2 regions of the Paenibacillus segetis genome follow, and region 1 is predicted to be linked to the other one. Evidence: riboswitches for the same ligand, from Rfam matches in the RefSeq annotation. Region 1 holds a riboswitch; the other holds the start of a gene.
The links. A riboswitch is a leader RNA that binds a small molecule or an ion and turns the genes downstream of it on or off. The one in region 1 is predicted to bind cyclic di-GMP.
Positions count from the first base shown of each region.

Region 1 (5,951 bases):
TATCGCTATTAGTATTGGTGATCGTCCGGCCCTGATGCCGGGTATGGTTGGTGGAATAATGGCCATGAATTCTAATGCCGGTTTTCTTGGCGGCCTTGCTGCAGGTTTCTTGGCAGGTTATGTCATCATCGGATTACGTAAAGTGTTCGCTGGTCTGCCAAAAGCGATTGAGGGTCTAAAGCCGATTATGCTATATCCAGTATTCGGTCTACTGATTACTGGAGGGATCATGTATTATCTGATTGATCCACTTTTTAGTTGGATTAACGTGGGTTTAATTGATGGACTTAACAACCTTGGAACCGCGAATGCAGTTATTCTGGGTATGGTTCTGGCTGGAATGATGTCCATTGACATGGGTGGTCCCTTCAATAAAGCGGCTTACACGTTCGCCATCGGGGTATTTACTACTAGTGGAAATACAAACGGGTTTATGATGGCGGCTGTAATGGCGGGGGGGATGGTTCCCCCACTTGCCATCGCACTTGCAACTACGTTTTTCAAGAATAAATTCACCGAATCGGAACGCAAATCAGGATTAACCAATTATGTGCTTGGGCTGTCATTCATTACCGAAGGAGCGATTCCATTCGCCGCTGCTGATCCGCTTCGTGTACTTTCTTCCTGTATCCTGGGTTCTGCCGTTGCTGGTGGTCTCACTCAACTGTGGAATATTAACGTCCCAGCACCGCATGGTGGGATCTTCGTAGCCGCTCTTTCAAGTCATGCATTACTGTTCCTATTGGCTGTTATCATCGGTTCGGTCATCTCAGGACTGATTCTGGGGTTGTGGAAGAAACCGTTAGCAGCGAAGTAATCCTATTTGTAACCCCTAGTATAGAAAAAGGGTGATCGCACCTTATAATAAAAAATCTGGAAAATATTTAGGCCGTGAATCTCAACTCTAGTTGTGATTTCACGGCCCTTTGTGTCTTAATAGATTGAAAAAATCTTGAACTCTCTGTACTCTAGTAGAGTCAGCCTTTTTTCGAATAGGTTTATTTTATTAATGAAGGGACTTTACGTCATGAGAATTTTGCGCATCATTGCCCAAGTTTTGTTTTTGTATTTATTTTCTCTGTTAGGTGAGTATCTACAACAACTTCTTCATCTTCCGATTCCCGGAAGCATCGTAGGGTTATTATTACTCTTTGTTTTATTACTGTGTAAGATCGTACCAGTAAAGTGGATCGAAGATGGCTCGACTGCGGTGTTAGCATACCTTCCGTTATTTTTTATTCCTGCCACAGCTGGCATTGTAAATCATATGGATATTTTCAGTGGAAGAGGATTATTGTTAATCGGTATTCTTATTGTGAGTAGCGTATTAACGATGGTGGTAGCAGCTCATTTCAGCCACTGGCTAGCTCTGTTGAGTAAGAAGAGTAAGAGAGAAAAGGGGAACGAATCATAATGTTTGTTATTGCAGCTGGGATTGTTCTACTAAATGTAGCTATTTATTTGGTCATGTCGAGTATATACAAAAGATTTCATATTCCTGTGCTCTTGCCAGCACTAACGGCGACTTTTGCCGTTGTTGTGCTGCTTCTATATTTTGAGATTCCGTATGATACTTATATGATAGGTGGTCAATGGATTAATAAATTACTAGGGCCTGCTGTCGTATCACTAGCGTACCCTTTATATAAGCAACGTCATGTGCTGCGTCACAATCTTCCTGCTATCCTCGGGGGGACAATCATAGGTTTACTCGTAGGAATGTTTAGTGGAATCCTATTGGCTTTGGCATTTGGGTTCTCGAAATTGTATGTCCTCTCCATATTGCCTAAATCCATTACAACACCTGTAGCCATACAGATCTCTAGCAATCTCGGTGGGGAGTCTTCCTTAACTTCTGTGTTCGTGATGATTGCTGGATTTACCGGAGCAATTGGCGGGCCATATATTATGAGACTCTTTAGAATCAAAAGTTCAGTAGGAATTGGGATTGGTTTAGGTACGGCTTCTCATGCACTAGGTACGGCTAAAGCGCTAGAATATGGGGAAGAGTCCGTATCGATGAGTTCAGTTGCCATGACCGTATGCGCAATTGTGGGCTCTTGTGTAGGGCCATTTGTAGCTTGGATCATGTATTCGTTAATAGGATAGGTTATTAAATCCAGTCTTGTTTTAAAATATCTTTGAGAAATTGGGTATGTTCCTTGCCAATTTTGTCTTCTATTTGCTGAATAAGCTGTTGCTTAACTATGAGTAATCTCTCGCAACACTCCACACCTTTAGAGGTGAGAACAATATGCTTATCGCGCAAATTACCTTCAACATCTAACACCTGAACATATTCGCGAGCTAGTAAACCCTGCACATATTTATGTGTGCCTTGTCTAGATATACCGATTATTCTGCTCAATTCAGCAATGGAAAGTTTTTCGTACACTTCTAACATAGCTAAGATGTGATTTTCAGTTTTGTTAATTTCGTTATCACTCAATTCAGCGATCTTTTTTCTTAGAAAGGTATGCTTTTCACTGAGTAAATCTATTAGATTTAAATGCTGTATATAGTCCTTCATTAAAATATCTCCCGTGTGTTTTTTTTGATAGTATAGAGTACAAAAAATATATTGTCAACTAAGTTGACGTAAAAACCCCTCTTGTGATAATGTAAACCAAGTTGACAAAATTACATTTACAAAGGGGTTTTTAGTCTTGGGAAAAAATAAGAAAGAAGACTTTGTATTTACACTGATGATGTGTGCTTTGATGGTGTTGGGAATGAGTATTTATAATGTGATATTGATAAAGGGATTCTCTAGCGAAGTCATTAAAGATGTATTAATTGGCTATATTCCAACGTTAGTGGTTGCATTACTTCTTGAAATATTTGTTGTTGGGAAGGTAGCCAAAGGAATTGTACACAAAATGATGCGTGACAATGATCCTTTGTTTAAAAGAATAATACTTACTTCACTATTAATGGTGTGTGGTATGGTACTCTTCATGTCGTTTTACGGTGCAGTTACCCATTTAGGGTTTTCATCAGGGTTACCTGGAGCCTATATTTCTAACATAGGTAAAAACTTTATTTTCGCACTACCATTACAGCTGCTCATTGTTGGACCGATTGCAAGACTCTTATTCTCAAGAATGTATCCGGTAAAAATTGCGAGTGCTTCATCGGTTTAGCCTCTCTATAACTCTATAAATGTGTGCAAACGGTGAATTTTTTTGATAGATTCCTATTGTAATAATTGGAATTTATGATACTATGAAACTATCAAAAGCTATTCAGATAATGGCAAACCTATCGAAAGGTAGGGACGCAAAGCTATAGGGCCTTCCCGTATGGATGGCAGCCAGTTACCGGAGAATCAGGCTTTTTTTGTTTGATTGATAATAGAACTTTATACGATAATGGCAAACCTATCGAAAGATAGGGACGCAAAGCTATAGGGCCTTCTAATGAAGATGGCAGCCTGGCCACCGAAGGGAGTTTTATTTATGCGAAAGTTTATTCTATTTATAGCTGTACTTTTGATAGTATCTCCATTGTTTAATGGGACAACAGTACAAGCAGCAGCTAGTTCATGGCTAAATGAATCAGAGATTAACAAAGGTGTCATTAGTGTAGATTACGATGTGAAGGCTACGGTTAAGACAAAACTCTTAATCGTTAAAGGTCAGGATAAATATTCGTACAATCTATCATCGGGCAAGCAAGCAGAGTCTTTTCCACTACAATTAGGCAATGGTGAATATACCGTTAGTGTATTGGAACAAGTCAGTGGAGATAAATATCAAGTTGTGAATAAGGACACGGTCACACTTAAGCTGAGTGATAGTAAGATGGTGTACTTGAATTCAGTTCAGAACGTGAAGTGGAATGATTCAGATCAAGCGGTTCACAAGGCGAAAGAGTTAACGAAGAACTTAAATTCGGATGCTGACAAGGTAAAAGTTATCTATAATTACGTAATTAGCAATATCAAATATGATGATAATTTAGCAGCTAACGTGTCCACAGATTATCTTCCTGAAATCGATCATACCTTATCATCCAAGAAAGATATCTGTTACGGCTATTCTGCTCTATTTGCAGCGATGCTGCGGAGTGTAGACATCCCTACTAAGCTAGTTATGGGTACTTCAAATTATGTGAAATCGTATCATTCTTGGAATGAGGTATATTTAAATAACAAATGGGTTATCGTGGATACAACGGTTGATGCAGGATTGAAAGACAGCAAGACAGCCTTTACGATGATCAAAGAAGCATCCAAGTACTCGGTCTCCAAAACATATTAATAAATATATAGTAGAAGCCTTGAACAAGCGTTCAAGGCTTTTTTGTCGGTTACAGGCTCGGGAATTTCTATAAAAAGAGTTAATCAATTTCCTATTTTTGGATTGAGAGGAAAGTTAAACTTTTTTATCCTGAATAAAAGGAATAATCTAGCTTTTGTCGAAATAGTATTAGATATGAGATTTCCTCCTCTATGATAGTACTAGGTTAAGTGACTAATTGTGCTAGGAGTTGTAGAAATGATTCTCTTACTCTTTCTAATCATAATAATTTTGTTATGTTTCTTATTCATTTTAAGAGTGTTGTTAATGGAAAGAAAAGTACTTAGAAAGCTAGCGTATCTTGATAAGATGACTGGAGTATTTAACCGTAATGGGTTAGATCGTTTCTGGGCCAAATATTCTGGGAAGGGAACACTTGCTGCTCTATTCCTCGATTTAGATCACTTCAAAGATATCAACGACACTTTTGGACATCAAGCCGGTGACTTGCTGCTTAGAGAGGTCGGTCTTTACCTTCAACAATTTAATCAGCAGAATAAGCAAGTATTCCGAATTGGTGGGGATGAATTTGTCATTATGATGGTGAATGCCAACCTCGAAGAAGCTGAAAGTTTAGCAGCGCGAGTGTTAGATAAATTAAGTAAACCATTTGTTATTCAGGGGCGTAAGGTATCTATAGCTGGTAGCATTGGCATCAGCTTAAGTGTAAAGGGTAAGGCCAAACGTTCAGAATTGCTTAAAGAAGCAGATATGGCGATGTATCAAGCTAAACGTTTAGGAAAAGGCAGCTATTCTGTATATAATGAAGACAAACACAGTTATTATAATGAAGCGGAGTTAATGTATGGACAGAAGCGATCCGCAAACTTATAGAAGTAGGCGTCAGTTTCGAAGTCATGATCACCATTTGAGGTGGTGAATATGACTAAGGAAATGACGTTTTTTTATATTTTAGATATTTAATATTGTTGGGAGTAGGAGTATGAGTCGATTTGAAGTGATTAGTCTGGATATGTTTCAAACCTTGGTGAATGTAGATAGTCGCAAGGAACAGGTTTGGAAGAGGATCCTCCAAGATACATATACATCTGAGTTGGCTAGTGAATACGGTCGTACATTACTGGAACATTACTATTCGGTAGCGACTGAGGCAAGAAGGTTGAGGGAATTCGTTCTTACGAGTGATATATACAGAGGTAGCTTTGAGCGAATATTTGCACAGCATCATATTTCGTATGATAGCTCTGTTGCTGTAGAGATTTTATTTCAGGAGCATAGGTTGTCAAAACTATATGAGGAGACAGAAGATGTCCTGAAGCGATTAATCAAGGAGTTTCAAGTTTGCATTGTTAGTGATACGGACATTATGATGTTACCTGAATTTTATAAGAACTATTCTATTCCATTGTTTGCTTCAGAACAGTATCAATCCTATAAGAATGATCAAGACAATAGGATGTTCAAAGAAGTCATTCAACATTATGATATTGAGCCGAGCAAAATCATACATATCGGTGATACTACCTCCGATGTAATTGGTGCCAAGAGAGCAGGAATGACAACTTGTTGGATAAATCGAGACCAGCAGCAATGGAACCAAGATATTCAGCCAGATTACATTATTGAATCATTAGATGAAATCTTCGATATTGTTAATAACTCATCAATCAAAGGGCGCTATCCATGCTA
Region 1 is NZ_BMFT01000001.1:1,255,153-1,261,103, forward strand. Features, by position in the region: gene IEW05_RS05520 (PTS fructose transporter subunit IIABC) at 1-817, shown strand, start outside; gene IEW05_RS05525 (CidA/LrgA family protein) at 1,028-1,414, shown strand; gene IEW05_RS05530 (LrgB family protein) at 1,414-2,109, shown strand; gene IEW05_RS05535 (MarR family winged helix-turn-helix transcriptional regulator) at 2,114-2,530, opposite strand; gene IEW05_RS05540 (DUF2798 domain-containing protein) at 2,667-3,143, shown strand; cyclic di-GMP riboswitch class I at 3,245-3,325, shown strand; cyclic di-GMP riboswitch class I at 3,364-3,445, shown strand; gene IEW05_RS05545 (transglutaminase-like domain-containing protein) at 3,459-4,262, shown strand; gene IEW05_RS05550 (GGDEF domain-containing protein) at 4,569-5,135, shown strand; gene IEW05_RS05555 (HAD family hydrolase) at 5,245-5,951, shown strand, end outside.

Region 2 (5,951 bases), on a different contig from region 1:
TCCATGAAGATAGAGACAACGCCGCCTTCGCCGACTGAGCCTTGGCGTGGGCCATACACATTGGCGAATCGAAAGCATAGGGTATCTAGGTTGTAAAGCTCGCTCCACTTATCGCAATAATATTCACCGAGCAGTTTGTTAATGCCATATGGTGACACAGGACGACAGTGTAAGGTCTCAGACAAAGGGACTTCATCAGTCATCCCATATACAGCAGCTGAAGAGGCAAAGATAAATTTTTTGACTTGGTATTTTGCGGATAGTTGGAGTATATTCGTTAATCCAAGAATGTTGGATTTGGTATCGGCATAGGGGTTTTCCATGGAAGTAACGATATTGATCTGCGCAGCAAGATGGATAACAGCGTCGATTTTATGTTGTTCGAATATGGACTCGCAAGCGGGGCTCTCAACATCAATAATATAGGATGTATGTTGATATTGAATGTTTTTGAGATTTCCGGATGACATGTTATCGATAAGGATCACATCATGACCCTCTTGATAGAACTTTTCCGCAACAAATGAACCGATAAAACCATAGCCACCGGTTATTAAAACTTTCACAATGTCACCTCTAACGAATAAGTTGAGTTAATGTCTATTAGATTCATCATATATGGTAAGGCAAATATTGTAAACCAATTCAAGGAAATTAAAGAAGAAATCTCATATAATAGGGTAATTATCAAAATGGTAATCTATCAGGCATTCAAATTTAACTATAAATGGTCAGTATTGTAATATTGAATTGCCGCTGATATATTTAGTTGTGACCGATTGTCATACCGAGATCTAGCGGGATTGGCGATCCGTCATCGTTAGTTATTTTGGGTGGATCTGAGTTGATTAAATTGATTGGTGGAGGATCAGAGTGTCCAAGAAAGTTTTATTCTGTGCTACAGTGGTATCCCATTTGACTGCATTTCACCAACCTTACTTGCGGTGGTTCAAAGAACAGGGGTGGGAAGTTCATGCTGCGACCCATGGGGAATCATCGGTTCCATACGTAGAGAAACAATTTAACATTTCGATTCAGCGATCTCCTTTTAAGTTGGACAACCTTAGAGCATACATAGAATTGAAAAAAATTATAGACAAGAATGAATACGACATTATTCATTGCCATACACCGATGGGTGGAGTTTTAACACGCCTTGCTGCTCGGAAAGCCCGTCGACGTGGGACAAAAGTCATTTATACGGCACATGGGTTTCATTTTTTTACGGGAGCTTCGTCAATTAACTGGTTAGTCTATTATCCAGTGGAGAAGATGCTTTCTCGATACACAGATTACCTGATTACAATGAATGAAGAGGATTACACTCGGGTCTTACGTCGGCATTTCAAGGCTAAGAATATCACCTTCGTACATGGTGTCGGAATCGATTTCGACAAATTTAGACCGGTATCCGCTGAAGAAAAACGGCAGTTACGGTCGGCATATCAGATTGGTCAGGATAAATTTGTACTGATTTATGCTGCTGAGCTAAGTAAGCGTAAGAATCAGAGTCTGCTGTTCGAGGTGGTACGACAACTGAAGCAACACATTCCAAATCTACAATTATTGCTTGCTGGGCAAGGCGATTTGGAGGAGTACTACAAGAAAATGACACATGAAATGGATCTGACGGATACCGTCACATTTTTGGGCCATCGGAAGGACATGGACAAGATTTATTCTTTAGCCGATATTGCCGTCTCATCCAGTACGCAAGAAGGATTACCAGTTAATATTATGGAAGCTATCGCTTCAGGTCTTCCAGTAGTAGCTACGAACGTAAGAGGTAATCGTGATCTAGTAGAAGAGGGAGTTCATGGATTCTTAATTGGATTGAACGACCAGAATGCATTCGTTAAACGGGTTCTGGAGCTTTACGCTAGTCCCTTGCTGCGTGAAGAAATCGGTAAGCGACGGGATCTGTTAACGGAGAAATATTCCGTATTGAAAGTGTTAAATGAAGTTACTCCTATATATATGGAGGCTGTTTTCAAATCACAAGACAGCTCCATAACAATTAATGAGCGAGGTGGGTTAGGGCTATGAAGACGATTATGACGATTGTTGGTGCACGCCCCCAGTTTGTAAAGGCTGCTCCGGTATCCAGAGAATTAAGGAAACGATATAAGGAAGTCTTGGTGAATACAGGTCAGCACTATGATCATAATATGGCGGGAATCTTTTTTGAGGAGCTTCATATCCCACGTCCCGATTACGATTTAGGTGTCGGTTCTGCGTCTCACGGTAAGCAAACGGGCGATATATTGATCAAAATAGAGCGATTGATTGAGGAAACGAAACCTTCTGCTGTTCTAGTATATGGGGATACCAACTCTACTTTGGCTGGATCTCTAGCGGCGAGTAAGCTTCATATTCCACTGTTTCATATTGAGGCGGGGTTGCGAAGCTATGATAAAGAGATGCCTGAGGAGATTAATAGAATCCTAACTGATCATGTGTCTACTTTGTTGTTTGCCCCTACGGAATCGGCTGTAAGAAATTTACAGGCTGAAAATATCACGAAGGGTGTGCATTTGGTAGGTGATGTCATGTACGATGCTGTACTACATAACTATAATCTTACAGAAGAAAAGTACAAGCTAGATACATTTGGGGTACATCAAGGGAACTACTATCTTAGCACGATACATCGAGCTGGTAACACGGATGACCCTGCGCGATTGCAAGCCATTATTCATTCGCTCTTGGCTCTTAATGAGACAGTATTATTTCCGATTCACCCACGGACTGAGAAAATGTTGAGAGATTTGAAATTGATAGAAAAGGATGCAACCTCGGGTAATATTCGATTTATACCTCCCGTTTCATATTTGGAAATGTTGCTGTTGGAGCGCCATGCTAAAGCCATTATCACGGACTCTGGAGGCGTTCAAAAGGAAGCGTACTTCGCTAAAGTTCCTTGTTTTACATTGCGTAATGAGACGGAGTGGGTTGAGACTGTTGAGAGTGGGTGGAACACATTAGTTGATCCATTAACAATGGACTTGAATGCCATCATTTCTGCCCATCAATGCGGACCCTATATCGACAATTTATACGGTGATGGAAAAGCTTCTGTTAGTATCGTGAAACAAATCTATGATTATTTAGGGTAATTGTATATTTTAGGGTTTATATATAGAAATTTTAAAAAATAGGTTTGCAGATTCATAGATTACATGCTACTATTTATCCATAGATTACTAATTTTATTACACCTGATATGTCGAAATGGCAAACTATGTGAAAGCATAGGACGCAAAACTAGAGGGGCTTCGTGAGAAATCACATGCTAGCCAGTTTCCAAAACGCTCAGGTTCTGTTTTTGAGGAACCTTTGACATGACAAATGTTAATGAGGTTCTTTTTTTCTTTCTACGAAATAATTTTTGAAGCTAGTAATTTCAAATTGAATATGAAAGCTACGAAATGGCAAACCGCATGAAAGTGTGGGACGCAAAACTAAAGGGGCTTCGTGAGAGATCACATGCCAGCCAGTTCCCGAAAGTTTTCAGGATGAAACTGAGAAGATCCTGGAACAGGGATCTTCTTATTTTTTTATCCATATTGAATTTGGAGTGATTGATATGATGAATCGTTATTTTAAGAGAATAGCTGTAATAGCAATTACCATAATGATCAGCATATTTTATAGTACTCCTGGTTATACAGTTCAAGCCTCAGCGGGCTCGAATCAGAATATAATCAATGTGAAGGACCACGGTGCTAAGGGAGATGGACGTAGTGATGATACGGCGGCCATTCAACAAATACTAGATTCTGTAGATGGCAACGGGGCGACGGTATATTTTCCAAAAGGAACTTATATGATTAATCCTTCAAAGACTTTACTAGTTAATAGTTTAACGAAGATACTTGGCGATGGTACAAGCTCGATCATCAAAGCCAACGATAATAACTTTGGCTGGGAACTGATGCGGCTACATGGACATGATATTGAAATCGAAGGTATCGTTCTGGATGGTAATATGGCTGTGAATCGTATATTGGTTATTGACCCGGGCAGCTCAGCAATCAAAGTGAGTAATAGTATCCTTTCAAATGCAACTCATAGCAAAGATTCGCAGAGTGAATATTATACGGGAATTGTGACGGGGGTTATGATATACGGCAACACGGATCGTATTACGATAGACAATACGGAAGTGAGTCATATCTCGGCGGTGAACTTAACAGCGGATAGTCTTATTGCAAGGGGAATATACGTAACGACATCATGGGGATCGAACGAAAAAGTAGGGACTAACGTATCTATTACGAATTCTCATATCCATCATATTGGTCCTGCTGATGATGGTGATGGAATTTATTATGAAGATAGAAATCTTGAGAATGATAAGGCTCAAGACACAAATAGTCTAATTGCTAACAACGTATTTGATAACAATGCGAAACGTGCTATTAAGCTTTATGCACAAGGTATTACGGTTAGAGATAATCGTATCGTTAATTCATATCTGAAGAACAACTATTATTATGCTGGAAATGATAAAGGCAAGCAGGCTCCTGATATGTATGCGGGTATAAGCGTATATGGATCTAACAATACAATCAAGAATAATACGATTGGTGGCGTAGGAAGTTATTATGCTGCAATCGAAGTGAGTTCCTGGCAAACGGTTAATAACGTAAAGATTGACGGTAACCAAATTACAATGGGAGCTAAGAGTTCTACTGTTGGAACTACGGCTATTCGATTAGGGAACACTAAAGACTTTAGTATCGTTAACAATCAAATTGAGAACGCCGATAAAGGGATTTGGACCTGGCAAAATGCTGAGAAGGGATCCATCGTCGGCAATGTGATTCAAGCCACACAAGGCGGTATCGATTTAACAACATATGTGGAGAATTGTACTCAAAAGAATATTGTTCTTCGTAACAATACAATTAAGGGCAAAGCCTTTAACGTTCAATTGGCTAAGACGAACGTCAATGTAGAAGTGATCAGTTAATCTAGCTAGTTTTATAGTAAAGACTCTTTTTCGAGATTAATCGAAAAAGGGTCTTTTTTGTCATATAATTCTAGTGAAATTGGTTATTTTATATAATTAGAGAAATATAATATAAAAAGGAAAAAAGAGGATTCCAAGTATTCTATTTTGTGTTAATATAAGTATGAATTCCAGGTGACTTTTATCCTAGACAATGAAGTGTGGGGAGCTTTTTTGCATAAAATTTTATGCATTGATTCGTTCGGTAACTGGAGTAACTTTAGTTTGAGGTGAATAAACATTTGGAGATCTTTAATCTAGTGCGGGTAATTGGTCGGCATTTTATTGCGTTTGGATTTACGCTTCTATTGTGTGTGGGGGGCGTTTTTTTAGTTAATAGCATGGTTAAACCGCAATATCTGGCAACTGCTAGTCTTGTTGCGACCATTGCTTCGAACGAATCAGGGACGTATAACGAATTTTTGGCAAGCCAAATGTTAACCAAGACTTATGAAGATGCGATACAGAGTCGTTTTATTGCAATCGAAGCACAGAAGAAGTTGGAGACTTCCGAAACCGTCTTTGAACTTCTTAAGCGAGTTACGGTCAGAACAGATCCAGGAACTTTGGTCATTTTGTTATCTGCTACTCATGATAATCCTAAGGATGCCGTAGCAATTGCCAATGCATTCGCTGAATCGTTTATTGAGAAATCAAGGAAAATTGTGCAGAGCGCGAATGTAATTGTGTTGGATTATGCCAACATGGAGGATGCATCCATACCAGTAAGTCCCAAGAAACTATTTAATTTAGCGATAGGAAGCTTTATTGGCCTTTTTGCAGGCCTTAGCGTTGCACTTTTCTTGGAAAAAAGAAGGTCCTTACATAAGAGTTCTCGCAAAGATAAAACGGACAACATTTATAGTTAATATATTGACGAACAAAGCATATATTCTGTGATGGGGTTGAGGGCGATTATGATTCATTTTGCTATTGT
Region 2 is NZ_BMFT01000002.1:445,261-451,211, forward strand. Features, by position in the region: gene IEW05_RS18190 (NAD-dependent epimerase/dehydratase family protein) at 1-566, opposite strand, end outside; gene IEW05_RS18195 (glycosyltransferase family 4 protein) at 874-2,046, shown strand; gene wecB (non-hydrolyzing UDP-N-acetylglucosamine 2-epimerase) at 2,043-3,116, shown strand; cyclic di-GMP riboswitch class I at 3,224-3,308, shown strand; cyclic di-GMP riboswitch class I at 3,421-3,505, shown strand; gene IEW05_RS18205 (glycosyl hydrolase family 28-related protein) at 3,587-4,975, shown strand; gene IEW05_RS18210 (YveK family protein) at 5,356-5,883, shown strand; gene IEW05_RS18215 (Gfo/Idh/MocA family protein) at 5,932-5,951, shown strand, end outside.
Region 2: another riboswitch for cyclic di-GMP. It lies ahead of IEW05_RS18205 (glycosyl hydrolase family 28-related protein); the one in region 1 lies ahead of IEW05_RS05545 (transglutaminase-like domain-containing protein).